DNA from 4 places in the Streptomyces sp. NPDC015127 genome. Region 3 is predicted to be linked to each of the others. Evidence: riboswitches for the same ligand, from Rfam matches in the RefSeq annotation. Region 3 holds a riboswitch; each other region holds the start of a gene.
What was found. A riboswitch is a leader RNA that binds a small molecule or an ion and turns the genes downstream of it on or off. The one in region 3 is predicted to bind cyclic di-AMP.
Positions count from the first base shown of each region.

Region 1: another riboswitch for cyclic di-AMP. It lies ahead of ACF08N_RS20730 (M23 family metallopeptidase); the one in region 3 lies ahead of ACF08N_RS00645 (peptidoglycan DD-metalloendopeptidase family protein).
Region 2: another riboswitch for cyclic di-AMP. It lies ahead of ACF08N_RS13180 (M23 family metallopeptidase); the one in region 3 lies ahead of ACF08N_RS00645 (peptidoglycan DD-metalloendopeptidase family protein).
Region 4: another riboswitch for cyclic di-AMP. It lies ahead of ACF08N_RS07060 (NlpC/P60 family protein); the one in region 3 lies ahead of ACF08N_RS00645 (peptidoglycan DD-metalloendopeptidase family protein).

Region 1 is NZ_JBIBVE010000010.1:113,017-116,503, reverse strand. It holds gene ACF08N_RS20735 (GntR family transcriptional regulator) at 5-682, opposite strand; gene ACF08N_RS20730 (M23 family metallopeptidase) at 1,003-1,782, opposite strand; cyclic di-AMP (ydaO/yuaA leader) riboswitch at 1,796-1,954, opposite strand; gene ACF08N_RS20725 (M16 family metallopeptidase) at 2,198-3,487, opposite strand, start outside.
Region 2 is NZ_JBIBVE010000005.1:416,310-419,796, forward strand. It holds gene ACF08N_RS13175 (PP2C family protein-serine/threonine phosphatase) at 17-1,294, shown strand; cyclic di-AMP (ydaO/yuaA leader) riboswitch at 1,541-1,697, shown strand; gene ACF08N_RS13180 (M23 family metallopeptidase) at 1,709-2,758, shown strand; gene ACF08N_RS13185 (aldo/keto reductase) at 2,928-3,487, shown strand, end outside.
Region 3 is NZ_JBIBVE010000001.1:140,750-144,236, forward strand. It holds gene ACF08N_RS00640 (SGNH/GDSL hydrolase family protein) at 1-267, opposite strand, end outside; gene ACF08N_RS00645 (peptidoglycan DD-metalloendopeptidase family protein) at 427-1,335, opposite strand; cyclic di-AMP (ydaO/yuaA leader) riboswitch at 1,340-1,496, opposite strand; gene ACF08N_RS00650 (tyrosine-protein phosphatase) at 2,236-3,048, shown strand; gene ACF08N_RS00655 (DUF6126 family protein) at 3,068-3,232, opposite strand; gene ACF08N_RS00660 (helix-turn-helix domain-containing protein) at 3,256-3,487, opposite strand, start outside.
Region 4 is NZ_JBIBVE010000003.1:166,848-170,334, forward strand. It holds gene ACF08N_RS07060 (NlpC/P60 family protein) at 35-1,183, opposite strand; cyclic di-AMP (ydaO/yuaA leader) riboswitch at 1,186-1,350, opposite strand; gene pcrA (DNA helicase PcrA) at 1,591-3,487, shown strand, end outside.

The sequences.
Region 1 (3,487 bases), on a different contig from region 3:
ATTGTTAATTGCGGACGCTCGCGATGTTTACGGAATGTTGCGAAGTCCTCACCCGCTCCGGACGCCGCAGCCGGTGCACGGCCGCCGCCCTTTCCACATGGAGGGCCGTCAGCGCCCGCGCGCGTTCCACGTCGCCGCGCGCCACCGCGTCCACGATCGCGCCGTGCTCGGCCCAGGACTCGGCGGGCACGGCCGGCTGTTCGACGGCGTACATCCAGGCGATCTTGTGCCGCAGCTGGGTCAGCAGGGCGGTCAGCCCCGGGCTGCCGGAGGCCTGCGCGAGCGTCTCGTGGAACCAGGCGCCCAGGGACCGCAGATCCTCGCCCTGACCGCGGCGCGCCCGCTCCTGACCGAGCCTCACCAGGCCGCGCAGCACCTTCAGATGGGCATCGGTGCGCCGCTGGGCGGCACGTGCGGCGCCGAGCGGCTCCAGCAGCATCCGGATCTCGAGCAGGTCGGCCGCCTCCTGCTCGGTCGGCTCGGCGACATGCGCGCCGGCGTGGCGCCGGGTGACGACGAAGCCCTCCGACTCCAGGGTCCGCAGGGCCTCGCGCACGGGGACGCGGGAGACCCCGTAGCGGCGTGCGAGGTTCTCCTCGGTGAGCCGGCTGCCGCGCTCGAATACGCCGGAGACGATGTCGTCGCGGATCGCCGTGCATACAGAGTGCGCGGGAATGCGCATGTCCGAACCTCCGCCTTGATCCGCGCGAAACGCAGCCGATTGACTCGTGTCCGGTGACTCTATTCCAGTCCACGGCATTTTCCGATGGCCGACCGGAATCCATGGATATCTTTTGGCCGAAAAATGCGTCATGCGATCGGCGAGGACCTGCCGGAGACCTGGGTGCGGCCGGGCCACCGGATGCGCAATGCCCGTGGATCCGAGAGAGCGGCGAGGCGGTCAGGGGCGCCGGGAGGGGTCCCGGGAAAGGCGAAGACCCCCGGTGGCACACCGGGGGTCTTCGCGAGCGGCTCGGGTCGGCTCGGGTCAGACGGCTCGCGTCAGACGCTGACGCCGCGGGCGCGCAGATACGCGACCGGGTTCATGTCGGAGCCGTACTCCGGCGAGGTCCGGGCCTCGAAGTGGAGGTGGGGGCCGGTCGAGTTGCCGGTCGAGCCGGAGAGGCCGATCTGCTGGCCGGGCATGACCCGCTGGCCGACCGACACGCTGATCGACGACAGGTGGCCGTACTGGGTGTACGTGCCGTCGTTCATGCGGAGCACGATGTTGTTGCCGTACGCGCCGCCCCAGCCGGCCTCGACGACGGTACCGGCGCCCACGGCCACGACCGACGTGCCGGACGCGGCGCGGAAGTCGACGCCGGAGTGGCTGCCGGAGGACCACAGGGACCCGCCGGCCTGGTAACCGGTGGTCACGTAGGAGCCGGCGATGGGCAGCCGGAAGGTATTCAGACGGCGGCGCTCGGCCTCGCGGGCGGCGCGCTCCTTGGCCTCGCGGGCCTCCTTGGCGCGTGCCTCGGCCTTGCGCTTCGCCTCGGCCTCGGCCTTCGCCTTCGCCCGGGCCTTGGCGGCGGCCTCGGCTGCCTCCTGCCTCTGGGCTGCGGCCTGGTCGGCTATCTCGTCGGCGATGGACCCCATGGAGACGATCTGCGTCAGGCCGGTGTCCTCGACCGAAGGCGCGGCCTCGGCGGCGAACGCCGGGGAGGCGAGGCTTCCGACGACGCCGGTGGTGGCCAGAGTCGCGACGCCGGCGATGTTCCGGCTCCTGCGCGTCAGGCGGCTCGGGGCACGGTGCTTCCCGGTGGCACGGGTGAACGCCATGAAGAGGCTGGTCCTTTCCTTCCTTCTCGCCTACCGGGTTAGCTGACGGGTTCGGAGCAGGAAGGTCTCCTACGGGCCCCTCCGCGCGGGCGAAGGCGTCCGATTCACCCCAGGGGACTGGGTCCCCGGCTCCCCGGGCTCGCGCCTGAAGGGGACTCGGCGATGACTGTCCGATGCCGCGGGTGCGACGTGATCCAGGCGGACAGCCGGACCGACGCTAGGCATTTCATCTGCCGATCACCAAACGGACAGCCTGTTTTGTAGCGCATGCCACAGGGCAGACGGGCAACCTCTCCAACAAACCGGACATAGCACGGAACCCCGGCAAACAGCTTGAAGCCGGGGTTCCGTTTGAGCGCATCTTGCGCGCATCGCACTCGTTCCGCGCCGGGTTCACCCGATACGCGGCATTCGATCAGCCCGTGACGACAGTCACTTCACCGATGCCCAGTGCCCTGACCGGAGCCTCGATCTGCGCCGCGTCGCCGACCAGCACCGTGACCAGACGGTCCACGGGGAACGCGCTGACCACCGCCGCGGTCGCCTCCACGGTGCCCGTCGCGGCCAGGCGGGCGTACAACTGCGCCTGGTAGTCGTCCGGGAGGTGCTGCTCGACCTGGTCCGCGAGCGTGGCCGCCACCGACGCTGCCGTCTCGTACTTCAGCGGTGCCACGCCGACCAGGTTCTGCACGGCCACGTCACGCTCGGCGTCGGTGAGTCCCTCCGCCGCCAGCGTTCGCAGCACCTTCCACAGGTCCTCCAGCGCGGGGCCGGTGTTGGGCGTGTCCACGGAGCCGCTGATGGCCAGCATCGAGGCCCCCGAGCCGTCCGGGGCGGACAACAGCACCTGGCCGAAGGCACGTACGCCGTACGTGTAGCCCTTCTCCTCCCGCAGGACGCGGTCGAGCCGGGAGGTCAGCGTGCCGCCGAGGCAGTACGTGCCGAGCACCTGGGCGGGCCAGACACTGTCGTGGCGGTCGGGGCCGGTGCGGCCGATGAGCAGCTGCGTCTGCACGGCGCCCGGGCGGTCGACGATGAACACCCGGCCGGTGTCGTCGGCGGTGATCGCCGGCACGGGCCGGGTGGCCGCCTTGTCGCCCGTCCAGGCCCCGAGGGTGTCGGCGAGGACGGCGTCCACGTCGATCCCGGACAGGTCGCCCACGACCACGACGGTCGACGTGGCGGGCCGGACGTGCTCCTCGTAGAAGGCCCGTACGGCCGCGGAGTCGATCCTCGCCACCGTCTCCTCGGTGCCCTGACGCGGCCGGGACACGCGCAGGGGGGAGGGGAACAGCTCCTTGGAGAGCTGCTTGGCCGCACGGCGGGCCGGGTTGGCCATCTCGTGCGGGATCTCGTCCAGGCGGTTGCGCACCAGCCGGTCGACCTCGCCCGCCGCGAAGGCGGGGGCGCGCAGCGCGTCGGCGAGCAGGCCGAGCGCCTTGGGCAGCCGGGAGGCGGGGACCTCCAGGGAGACACGGACACCGGGGTGGTCGGCGAGCGAGTCGAGCGTGGCGCCGCAGCGCTCCAGCTCGGCGGCGAATTCCTCGGCGCTGTGCTTGTCGGTGCCCTCCGACAGGGCGCGGGCCATGATCGTGGCGACGCCGTCGAGTCCCTCGGGCTCCGCCTCCAGGGGGGCGCCGAGGAGGATCTCCACGGCGACGACCTTCTGGCCGGGGCGGTCGCAGCGCAGCACCGTCAGCCCGTT
Region 2 (3,487 bases), on a different contig from region 3:
CGGCAGGGAGACACCAGTGGGGCGAGAACTGGGCAGGAGCTACGTCGCGCCGTGGTTCGTCCGTCTTCTGCCCGCCGCGATGATCGCCGGCGGGGTGATCTTCGATCTGCTGACGCCGGCCCGCTTCACCGCGGTGCCGCTCTTCGCCGCGGCCCCGCTCATCGCGGCGCCGATCGTCAGCTGGGTCATGACGCTCCTGATCGGTATCACCGCCGTGGTGGCCACGAGCGGTCTGCACGTCTACAACAACACCATCGCCCAGATCACCGCCGTCACCGAGACGAGCACGGTGCTCACCGTGGCGGGCTTCGCGCTGCTGATCAACGGGGTCGTGACGCGCGGCAGTGCGCGGCTCGCCTCGGCGCGGGTGATCGCCGAGGCCGCGCAGCGCGCCGTGCTGCCCACCCCTGCGGACCGGATCGCCGGTCTGCACGTCGCCGCGCGGTACGAGGCGGCGCAGGCGGACGCGTTCATCGGCGGCGACCTCTTCGCCGTGCAGGACACCCCGCACGGGGTGCGGCTGATCGTCGGGGACGTGCGCGGCAAGGGCATGGAGGCGGTGGAGGCCGTCGCCGTGCTGATCGGTGCGTTCCGGGAGGCGGCCGAGCAGGAGAGCTCGCTCGAGGGCGTGGCGCTGCGGCTTGAGCGGGCGTTGAAGCGCGAGGGCATGCGGCGTGAGGGGCTGGACGCCATCGAGGGGTTCACCACCGCCGTGCTCGGCGAGATCCCGCCCTGCGACGGGACGGGGCACGGGACCGTACGGCTGGTGAACCGCGGCCACCCGAACCCGCTGGAGCTGCACGCCGACGGCGGTCTGGACGTGCTGGAGCCGTCCGAGGCCGCGCTGCCGCTGGGGATGGGCGACCTGGGGGTGTGGCCGGACCGCGCGGAGGAGTATCCGCTGCCCGCCGGATCGACGCTGCTGTTCTACACGGACGGCCTGTCCGAGGCGCGCGACACCCGGGGCGTCTTCTACGACCCGGGCGAACGGCTCCGGGGCAGCATCTTCCCCGGTCCCGAGGCCCTGCTCGACGCGCTGGTCGACGATGTGCGCCGGTACACCGGCGGGGCGTCCACGGACGACATGGCGCTGCTCGCGGTCGGCCGGCCGGGGGAAGGGCAGCCGGAACGGCGCCGGACGGTGCCGGTCGTGTCCGCCGCCGACGCGGCCCGGGCGCACGGCCGGCGCGGGGTCGCGGGCGCCGGGGCCCGGGCGCGGGGCGCGCGGCGCTGGGACGGCGGCAGGCGCCCGGACGGCGAGCGGCGGACTCGGGGGCACGGCCGGCCGGGATGAGCGGCGACGGCGACATGCGTACGGTGTGTAGTCGCAAGGTGCCCCTGTGCATAACATTTGACACAACGTCAGAAACCATGGGTGACCTGAGGGGTGATCAAGTCGCCCGATTCCGCCTGCTTCTGTCCCGGTAAGTCCTGGCCGCAGTCGTTAACGATCAGTCGGAACAGCTTGGAATCCGGCCCCGGCTTCTATTAACGTTCGATAACGCAGCGCGGTCGTCCCAGCCGTCGCAAGAGACGGCACCGTGCGCACGCGCCGAATTCCGCAAGGGAACCGGGGAACCACCTCTTGGGGTGAATCGGGCATCTCCTGCCGCTCAGTTCGCGGCCGAAGACGCCCGTAGGAGACCTTCCTGCTCCGAACCCGTCAGCTAACCCGGTAGGCGAGAAGGAAGGAAAGGAGTACGCCTTCGTGGCGTCCAACATGCCTGCCCCCGAGGCCCCGTTCGCGCCCGCCCCCTTCGGCGGCGACGCCGCGGAGCAGACGTGGGAGGAGTGGAATCCCACCGAGGAATCCATCCGCCCGGTGCGCGGCCGGCACCGCGTCGTCAAGCAGCGCGGCGGTCTCGCCCGCAGCTCCACCGTCCTCGGCGTCGGCGTCATCGCCGCGGTCGGCGCCGGTGGCATAGCGACCGCCCAGGACAAGCCGGCGGTCTCCATCTCCCTCCCGGACTCGATCGCGGACAACCTCCCCGACGCCAAGTCGCTTCCGGGTGTGGGCTCCCTCCTCTCCGACGACGACGGCTCCGACGGCTCCGACGCGCTTGCGGCACCGCTGACCGCGATGACCGCCGTCGCCGACGACGGCGCGGGCACCGGCGGGCAGACCCTCGGCGCGGGCGAGGCCCTGCGCGCCCGCATCCTCCAGCAGGTCGAGCAGCAGCGGGCCGAGGCGGACGCCGAGGCGAAGGCCGCTGCCGAGAAGCTGGCCGCCGAGCAGGCCGCCGCCGCGGCAGAGAAGCAGCAGAGCGCGGCCGAGGCCAAGGCGGCCGAGGAGAAGCGCAAGGCCGAGGAGGCTGCGCGGGCCAAGGAGGAGGCGGAGCGCCTCGCCAAGCTCGCCGCGAGCTACGCCCTGCCCACCTCCTCGTACACGATCACCTCCACCTTCGGCGAGTCCGGTTCCATGTGGTCCTCGGGCCGGCACACCGGCCTGGACTTCGCCGCCCCGACGGGCACGCCGGTCAAGGCGGTGCACGGCGGCACGATCAAGTCGGCCGGATGGTCCGGTTCGTACGGCTACCGCATCGTGCTGGAGCTGGAGGACGGCACCGAGGTCTGGTACGCGCACCTGTCGTCGATGACCGCGAGCGCGGGCCAGAAGGTCGGCACCGGCGAGACCATCGGCCGTGTCGGCGCGACCGGCAACGTCACCGGGCCGCACCTGCACATGGAGGTCCACACCCCGGGCGGCTCCGGTCTCGACCCGATGGCCTGGCTGCGGGGCAAGGGCCTCACGATCTGAGCGACGGCGGCAGCCGAAGGCGCGCGGTACGGAGCATCCGTGCCGCGCGTCCCCATGTCTTCGCCGGAGTCTGTGCCCGTATCCGTGCCGGTGTCTGTGTCTGTCCGTGCCGGCCGACGGGGGGCGCGATGGCGGAATAGCCTCCGCCGGATGGGCCGTTGATTCCCGCATGACGTCACTTCGCACCCTTGGCTCGTCCGACCTCGCCGTCTTCCCGCTCGCCCTCGGCGGCAACGTCTTCGGCTGGACCGCCGACAAGGACACCTCGTTCGCCGTGCTCGACGCGTACGCCGCCGCGGGCGGCAACTTCGTCGACACCGCCGACAGCTACTCCTCGTGGGCGCCCGGCAACGAGGGCGGCGAGTCGGAGACCGTGATCGGTGACTGGCTGGCCTCGCGCGGCAACCGCTCCGAGATCGTCGTCGCCACGAAGGTGGGTGCCCACCCGCAGTACAAGGGCCTGTCCGCGACCACGATCAAGGCGGCGGCCGAGGAGTCCCTGCGCCGGCTCCGCACGGATCACATCGACCTCTACTACACGCACTTCGACGACCCGTCCGTCCCCGTCGAGGAGATCGTCACCGCCCTCGACCAGCTGGTGAAGGAGGGCAAGGTCCGCGCGATCGCCGCCTCCAACCTGAGCGCCGAGCGCCTGCAGCAGTCCTTGGACTTCTCCGACCGTGAGGGACTCGCCCGGTACGTGGCCCTGCAGCCGCACTACAACCTCGT
Region 3 (3,487 bases):
GAACGTCACCAGGTCGGGGGCGAGTTGCCTGGCCCTCGGGACCTGCTCGTCGACGATCTGGTCGAGGAGGCGGCCGCGAACGGCGAGGTTGGCGTACCGGAAGGTGTGTTCCGGCGTCAGGTCGGCGAGCAGCACCGCGAACCGGTCCGCCCAGCCGACGTACGTCCCGTCGGGACCGGGGTCTCCCACGCCCTCGGTGAAGCTGTCACCGATCGCTGCGTACGACCCGAATGCGCCCTTGTTCTCTGTTCTCGAATCGTCTGCCACGGGAGCACATCTTTCCTTTACGGATGTGACCTACGCGACCGTAAGGAGGGGTTGACGGGAGGTGATCTTTGCCACCGGTCAAGTTTCCGCCAAGCCGGAATACGCGGAATCCCCCGCTCCGCCGCCGGACGGAACGAGGGATGCGCGATTGACTGTGCGTCAGAGAGAGACGCCGTGCTGACGCAGGTAGGCCAGCGGGTCGATGTCCGAGCCGTACGAGGGGCTGGTACGGATCTCGAAGTGCAGGTGCGGACCGGTGGAGTTGCCGGTGGAACCGGACAGACCGATCTGCTCGCCGCCGGAGACGCTCTGACCGCTGGAGACGCCGAGCGAGGAGAGGTGGGCGTACTGCGAGTAGGTGCCGTCGGAGTGCTGGATGACGACCTCGTTGCCGTACGAGCCGCTCCAGCCGGCCGAGACGACCGTGCCCGGACCGACGGACTTCACGCTGGTACCGCTTCCGGCGATGAAGTCGACGCCGGTGTGGTAACCGCTGGACCACATCGCACCGGACGCGCGGTACGGCGTGGAGATCCCGCCGTCGACCGGGGCGGACCAGCCGGAGGAGGCCGGGGGGGTGGCGGCCTTCTCGGCGGGGGCCTCCTCGGCGGGCGCCTTGGCGGCGGGGGCCTCGGCGCGCGAGGCGTCGCGCGAGGAGCGGGTCTTGGACTCGGAGCGCGGCTCCGGGTCGTTCTTCGCCGTGGACTTCGCGCCGATCGTCAGCTCGAGACCCGGGTGGATCAGCGCGGGGTCCGCACCGATGGCGCGGCGGTTGTCGTTGTAGAGCTTCTTCCAGCCGCCCCGCACGTTCTGCTCGTCGGCGATCTTGGCGAGGTAGTCGCCGGCGACGACGGTGTACGTCTTCGGGGCCTTCTTGGCGGCCGGAGCGGCGGCGACGGAGACCGGGGCCGAGACGGCCTTCTCGGGAGCGGCGGCGGGAGTCGCGGCGTTGGCGCCGGTCGCGCCGAGCAGCGGCATGGCTATGGCGGCGCTGCCCGTACCGGCGACGACGAAGCCGCGGGTGATGGGGTTGGCCTTGGGACGGCGGTGCTTACCTTTTCCGGGCATGGCGCATTCCTCTCCGGCGCCTGCGAGGTGAGCTGTCGGGTTCGGGCTGGAGATGCCCGTTCGCGCTGGTTGCACGAATTAACCCCGAGCCGTCCGAATTTTCCGGATACGGCGTACTACCTGGGTCCCCCGCTCCTGCCACACGTGGGTGAGTTCGAGCTCCGGTCGGCGGCAGGATTAGGCGGTCCGTCCGGATTGAGCGTGACCGTAGGCGAGTACACCGGACGGGAACAAGCCGCGATTTCCCCCGATCTTTCGCGGCCGCGACATGCGGGACGCTTTCCTCGTCACCCTCCGTGGACCAGAGCGGGTCAATTCCCTTTCCGGCAAGCGAATTGACGCGGGAAAACCGGGCACGTTCCGTCACGGATATGATCCTGCTCACGGGCCGCGACCCATCTCCCCCGTAGTCGGGGCACGTTAGCCGCAAAGGCTCAATTCGGACAGAAGATGCAAATGATCGCCTAAGCGTCTACTTGTGCATCAACCACGGTGCACAACGCCCGATTTCGCCCTCTGTGGCCGTACGGCGAACGGCGAGGCCCTTGGCCGCCCGCTTCCGGTCACCCTGAATTCATCCGGCCGGCTTCGGCGGAATCGCGCTCCGAAAGACCGCATTTCCCTTTCCCGCAAAGGGAATCCGCCCCGGCGGCCATACGCATCGGAACGTGATCGCGGCACCCCGATTTCACCCGGGGCCGACGTGGGCGGCCGGCAGACGAACTCCGGCCCGGGCGCCCAGCCTCGGTCACCACCGCGTGGCCGACCGCTCCGCCGCCTCCCCCGCGGCCCCGCAACCGCACACCGACTGAGATGATTGGCCGATGAACGTGTGCCGTATCGTCGGATCGCGCCCTCGTCGGCGACCGGCGCCGACGGCCGTCACCTGAAGGAGACCACGTGACGCAGCAGCTGCCGCAGGCCCCGTCGACCGAACCCCGGCTGGCCGGAGTGCGAAACTTCCGGGACGTGGGCGGGCTGCCGACCGTGGACGGCGGGCGCGTGCGGCACGGCAGGCTCTATCGCAGCGGACACCTCGCGCACGCGACCGCGAGCGACGCCACCTTTCTCGCGTCCCTCGGGCTGCACACGATCTTCGACTTCCGCAATGCGGCGGACCAGCGGCTGGAGGGCCCGGACGTCGAGCTTCCGGGCGTGCGCAATGTCAACCTGCCGCTGAGCGACCCGGCCGACGGTGCCGAGTTCTGGAAGATGGTCCGGGACGGCAACCTCGACGAGCTGAAGTCGATCCTGGCCGACGGCAAGGGTGCCGCCCGCATGATCGCCTCCTACCGGCTGATCATCAAGGAGCGCACCGCCGAGCACAGCCGCGTCCTGCACGCACTGGCCGAGGACAGCGTCCCGGCGCTGATGCACTGCGCGGCAGGCAAGGACCGCGCCGGTCTGTCGATCGCGGTGACCCTGCTGGCCGTCGGCGTGGAGCGCGAGGCGATCGAGGCGGACTACCTGAAGTCCAACGACCCGCACCGCCGCTACAAGGTCAAGCGCGGCGACGACTCTCCCGAGGCCATGTCCGACGAGGTCATGGAGCTGCTGAGCCCGCTCTTCGACGCGCGCGCCACGTACCTGTCCGCCGCGTTCGAGACGATCGAGGAGACCTGGGGCGGCACCGATCAGTACCTGGTGAAGGGTCTCGGGCTCTCCGACCGGACCCGTGAGCTGCTGCGCGAACGGCTCGTCGAGAACGGCTGAGCCCTTGCCGGCAGGGCGCCTACTGGTTCTGGCCGCCCACCAGGAACAGCAGGTAGAGGAATGCGGCGACGAGGTGCCCCGCCACGAGGTAGGCGAACAGCCGGATGACCAGGCCGCGCGGGAAGCGGTCCTCGCGCCTGTTCTCGGGTGTGTCCGGCAGGGGCTTGTCCAGGGGGTCCCACATGGGCGTGATCACAACCTTCGGGGTCAGGCGTGCGGGTGCGGATCGGGGCTCTGCAGCAGGGTGTGCACGAAGAGCAGCTCCGCGCCCTCGGGCGTGGCGGCCGCGATGCGGTGCGGTGTGAGCGAGTCGAAGTGCGCGCTGTCGCCGGGCGCCAGCTCGTGGACGGCGTCGCCGAGGCCGAGGCGCAGTCGTCCGTCGACGACGTACAGCCATTCCTCGCCCGGGTGCACCCGGACCAGATCGCCCTGGGCCCCG
Region 4 (3,487 bases), on a different contig from region 3:
GACCGTCCGGGCACGCGCCTGCCGGTGGGGTGGATCAGACCGGGCGGACGCTCCCGTAGATCGGCATGTAGTAGATGGACTCCTCGCGGACGCTGTCGCCCGGCTTCGGCGCGTGGATCATCTTGCCGCCGCCGATGTAGATGCCGACGTGGCTGATGTCGTCGTAGAAGAAGACGAGATCGCCGGGGAGCAGGTCCGCCGTCGCGACGCGCTGCCCCACCTTCACCTGGTCCCAGGTGGTGCGCGGCAGGTCCACCCCGGCCGCCTTCCAGGCCCCCTGGGTGAGCCCCGAGCAGTCGTACGAGGACGGGCCCGTCGCCCCCCACACGTACGGCTTGCCGATCTGGGCGCGGGCGAAGGCGAGCACCTTGTCGGCCTTGGCCGCGTACGTGCCGTCGTCCGTCCCGGTCCCGGTGCCCGTCTCCGGCGAGGTCCGGTCGCCTTCCTGGCGCTGCCGCTCCGCCTCGGCGCGGGCCCTGGCCTCCTCCTCGGCCTTCGCCTTCGCCTTGCGCCGCGCCTCCGCCTCCTTCTCGCGCTCGATCGCGGCGAGCCGGGCCTTCTCCTCGGCCGTCAGCTCCGACAGGAGGGTGCGCGCCTCGGCCAGCTTCGTCTGGACGCTTTGCTTGCTGATGCGCAGGGCCTGCTGGGACTCGGTCAGCGACTCCAGCCGCTTCGTCGCCCGGGCCCGCTGCTTCGCGGCCGCCGCGCGCTGCGTCTCGTAGTCGTTGACGGCCGTCCGCTGCTGGTCGGTCATCCGGTCCATCAGCTGCGTCTGGTCGAAGTACGCCTGAGGGCTGTCCGCGAACAGCAGCGCCGCGGTCGGGGTGACCGCGCCGGTGCGGTACTGGGCGGCGGCGTAGGTTCCGAGGGCGCGGCGCGACTCGTTCAGCTTCTCCGCCCGCGCGGCCGCCTCGTCGAACAGCGTGTCGACCTCGCGCCGCTTCTCGGCGGTGGCCTCCTTCGCCTTGTTGTACTCCTGAGTCGCGCTGCCGGCCTGCCGGTAGAGGTCGTCGACCTTCTTCTGCACCTCCTCGATGGAGGGCTTGGGGTCGCTGGGCGTGGCGGTGGCGCTCTGTGACGACAGGAGGGTGACGCCGGCGAGGGCGGCCGTCGTGAACCCGACGGCGGGGGAGGGTTTTGCGCTGCGGCTGCGGGTCCTGCGATGCGACGCCAAGGCCGGCATCTCCTTCTTCCGTGGACCGCCTACCGGGTTAGCTGTCGGGTTCGGGCAGAACGGAAGATGCCCTACGGACCACTGACAGCATGGTCCGATTCACCCCGGTTGTGCAGAGTTTGGGTCCCCGGTTTCGAACGCCCCTGCGGGCAGCCCGAATTCGGCGGAGTCGACCCGTTCGGCGCGGTTCGCCGGGAGGGGTGCGGGCCGTCTGGTCGAGCACGCTAGCCAACTCGTGTGCGCGCTGTGAAGGTTGATGTTCGATATGTCCGATACATTTCCGTGACCTTTTTGGGTGGCGGCCGTGTTTCCGCGCCGCGATGGCGCCTCGGACAGGCTCGGTCACGCAACGTGAGCTCTCCCCGTATGGGCATGCGGGCCCGGTTGTCGGTCCGGCCGCCTAGACTCGATAAGCGATGAGCAGCCTCTTTGACGACAGCTTCCTGGCGGATCTCCAGACCCACGGGGAGGAGCCCCCTCCGCCCCCTGAGGAGTCGGCTCCGGAGCCGATCCCGGACGATCTCTTCCAGGGTGCGTACGACGTGCCGCCGGCCCGCGACGGGTACTACCGCGACGGCGCGCCCCGCCCTGCCGTCGACGCGGCCGCCCTGCTGGAGGGGCTGAACGAGCAGCAGCGCGCCGCCGTCGTCCATGTCGGCTCCCCGCTGCTCATCGTCGCCGGCGCCGGTTCGGGCAAGACGCGCGTGCTCACCCACCGCATCGCCCACCTGCTGGCCACGCGCCATGTCCATCCCGGCCAGATACTGGCGATCACCTTCACCAACAAGGCCGCCGGCGAGATGAAGGAGCGCGTCGAGCAGCTGGTCGGCCCGCGCGCCCATGCCATGTGGGTCATGACCTTCCACAGCGCCTGCGTCCGCATCCTGCGCCGCGAGTCGAAGAAGCTGGGCTTCACCTCGTCGTTCTCGATCTACGACGCCGCCGACTCCAAGCGCCTGATGTCGCTGGTCTGCCGCGATCTCGACCTGGACCCGAAGAAGTTCCCGCCGAAGTCCTTCAGCGCCAAGATCTCCAACCTGAAGAACGAGCTGATCGACGAGGAGACCTTCGCCGACCAGGCGCAGGACGGTTTCGAGAAGACGCTGGCAGAGGCGTACCGGATGTACCAGGCGCGGCTGCGCGAGGCCAACGCCCTGGACTTCGACGACATCATCATGACCACGGTCCACCTGCTCCAGGCGTTCCCGGATGTCGCCGAGCACTACCGGCGCCGCTTCCGCCACGTCCTCGTCGACGAGTACCAGGACACCAACCACGCCCAGTACACGCTCGTGCGCGAGCTGGTGGGCGAGGGGTACGAGGACCTGGAGCCCGCCGAGCTGTGCGTCGTCGGCGACGCCGACCAGTCGATCTACGCGTTCCGCGGCGCGACCATCCGCAACATCCTCCAGTTCGAGGAGGACTACCCGGACGCGACGACGATCCTGCTGGAGCAGAACTACCGCTCCACCCAGACGATCCTGTCCGCCGCCAACGCGGTCATCGAGCGCAACGAGTCCCGCCGCCCGAAGAACCTGTGGACGAACGCCGGCGCGGGCGCCCAGATCACCGGCTATGTCGCGGACACCGAGCACGACGAGGCCCAGTTCGTCGCCGACGAGATCGACCGGCTCACCGACGCCGGCGAGGCGAAGGCCGGCGACGTCGCCGTCTTCTACCGGACGAATGCCCAGTCCCGTGTCTTCGAGGAGATCTTCATCCGCGTCGGCCTGCCCTACAAGGTCGTCGGCGGTGTGCGCTTCTACGAGCGCAAGGAGGTCAGGGACGTCCTCGCCTACCTGCGCGTGCTGGCCAACCCCGAGGACAACGTCCCGCTGCGCCGCATCCTCAACGTGCCCAAGCGCGGCATCGGCGAGCGCGCCGAGGCGATGATCGACGCCCTCGCGCTCCGCGAGAAGATCACCTTCCCGCAGGCGCTGCGCCGCGTCGACGAGGCGTACGGCATGGCGGCCCGCTCGGCGAACGCCGTCAAGCGGTTCAACGTGCTGATGGAGGAGCTGCGCACCATCGCCGAGTCCGGTGCCGGACCGGCCACCGTGCTCGAAGCCGTCCTGGAGCGCACGGGCTATCTCGCCGAGTTGCAGGCGTCCACGGACCCGCAGGACGAGACGCGCATCGAGAACCTCCAGGAACTGGCCGCCGTGGCGCTGGAGTTCGAGCAGGACCGCGGGGAGGAGGAGGGCGCGGGCACGCTCGCCGAGTTCCTGGAGCAGGTCGCGCTCGTCGCCGACTCCGACCAGATCCCCGACGAGGACGAGGAAGGCACCGGCGTCATCACGCTGATGACGCTGC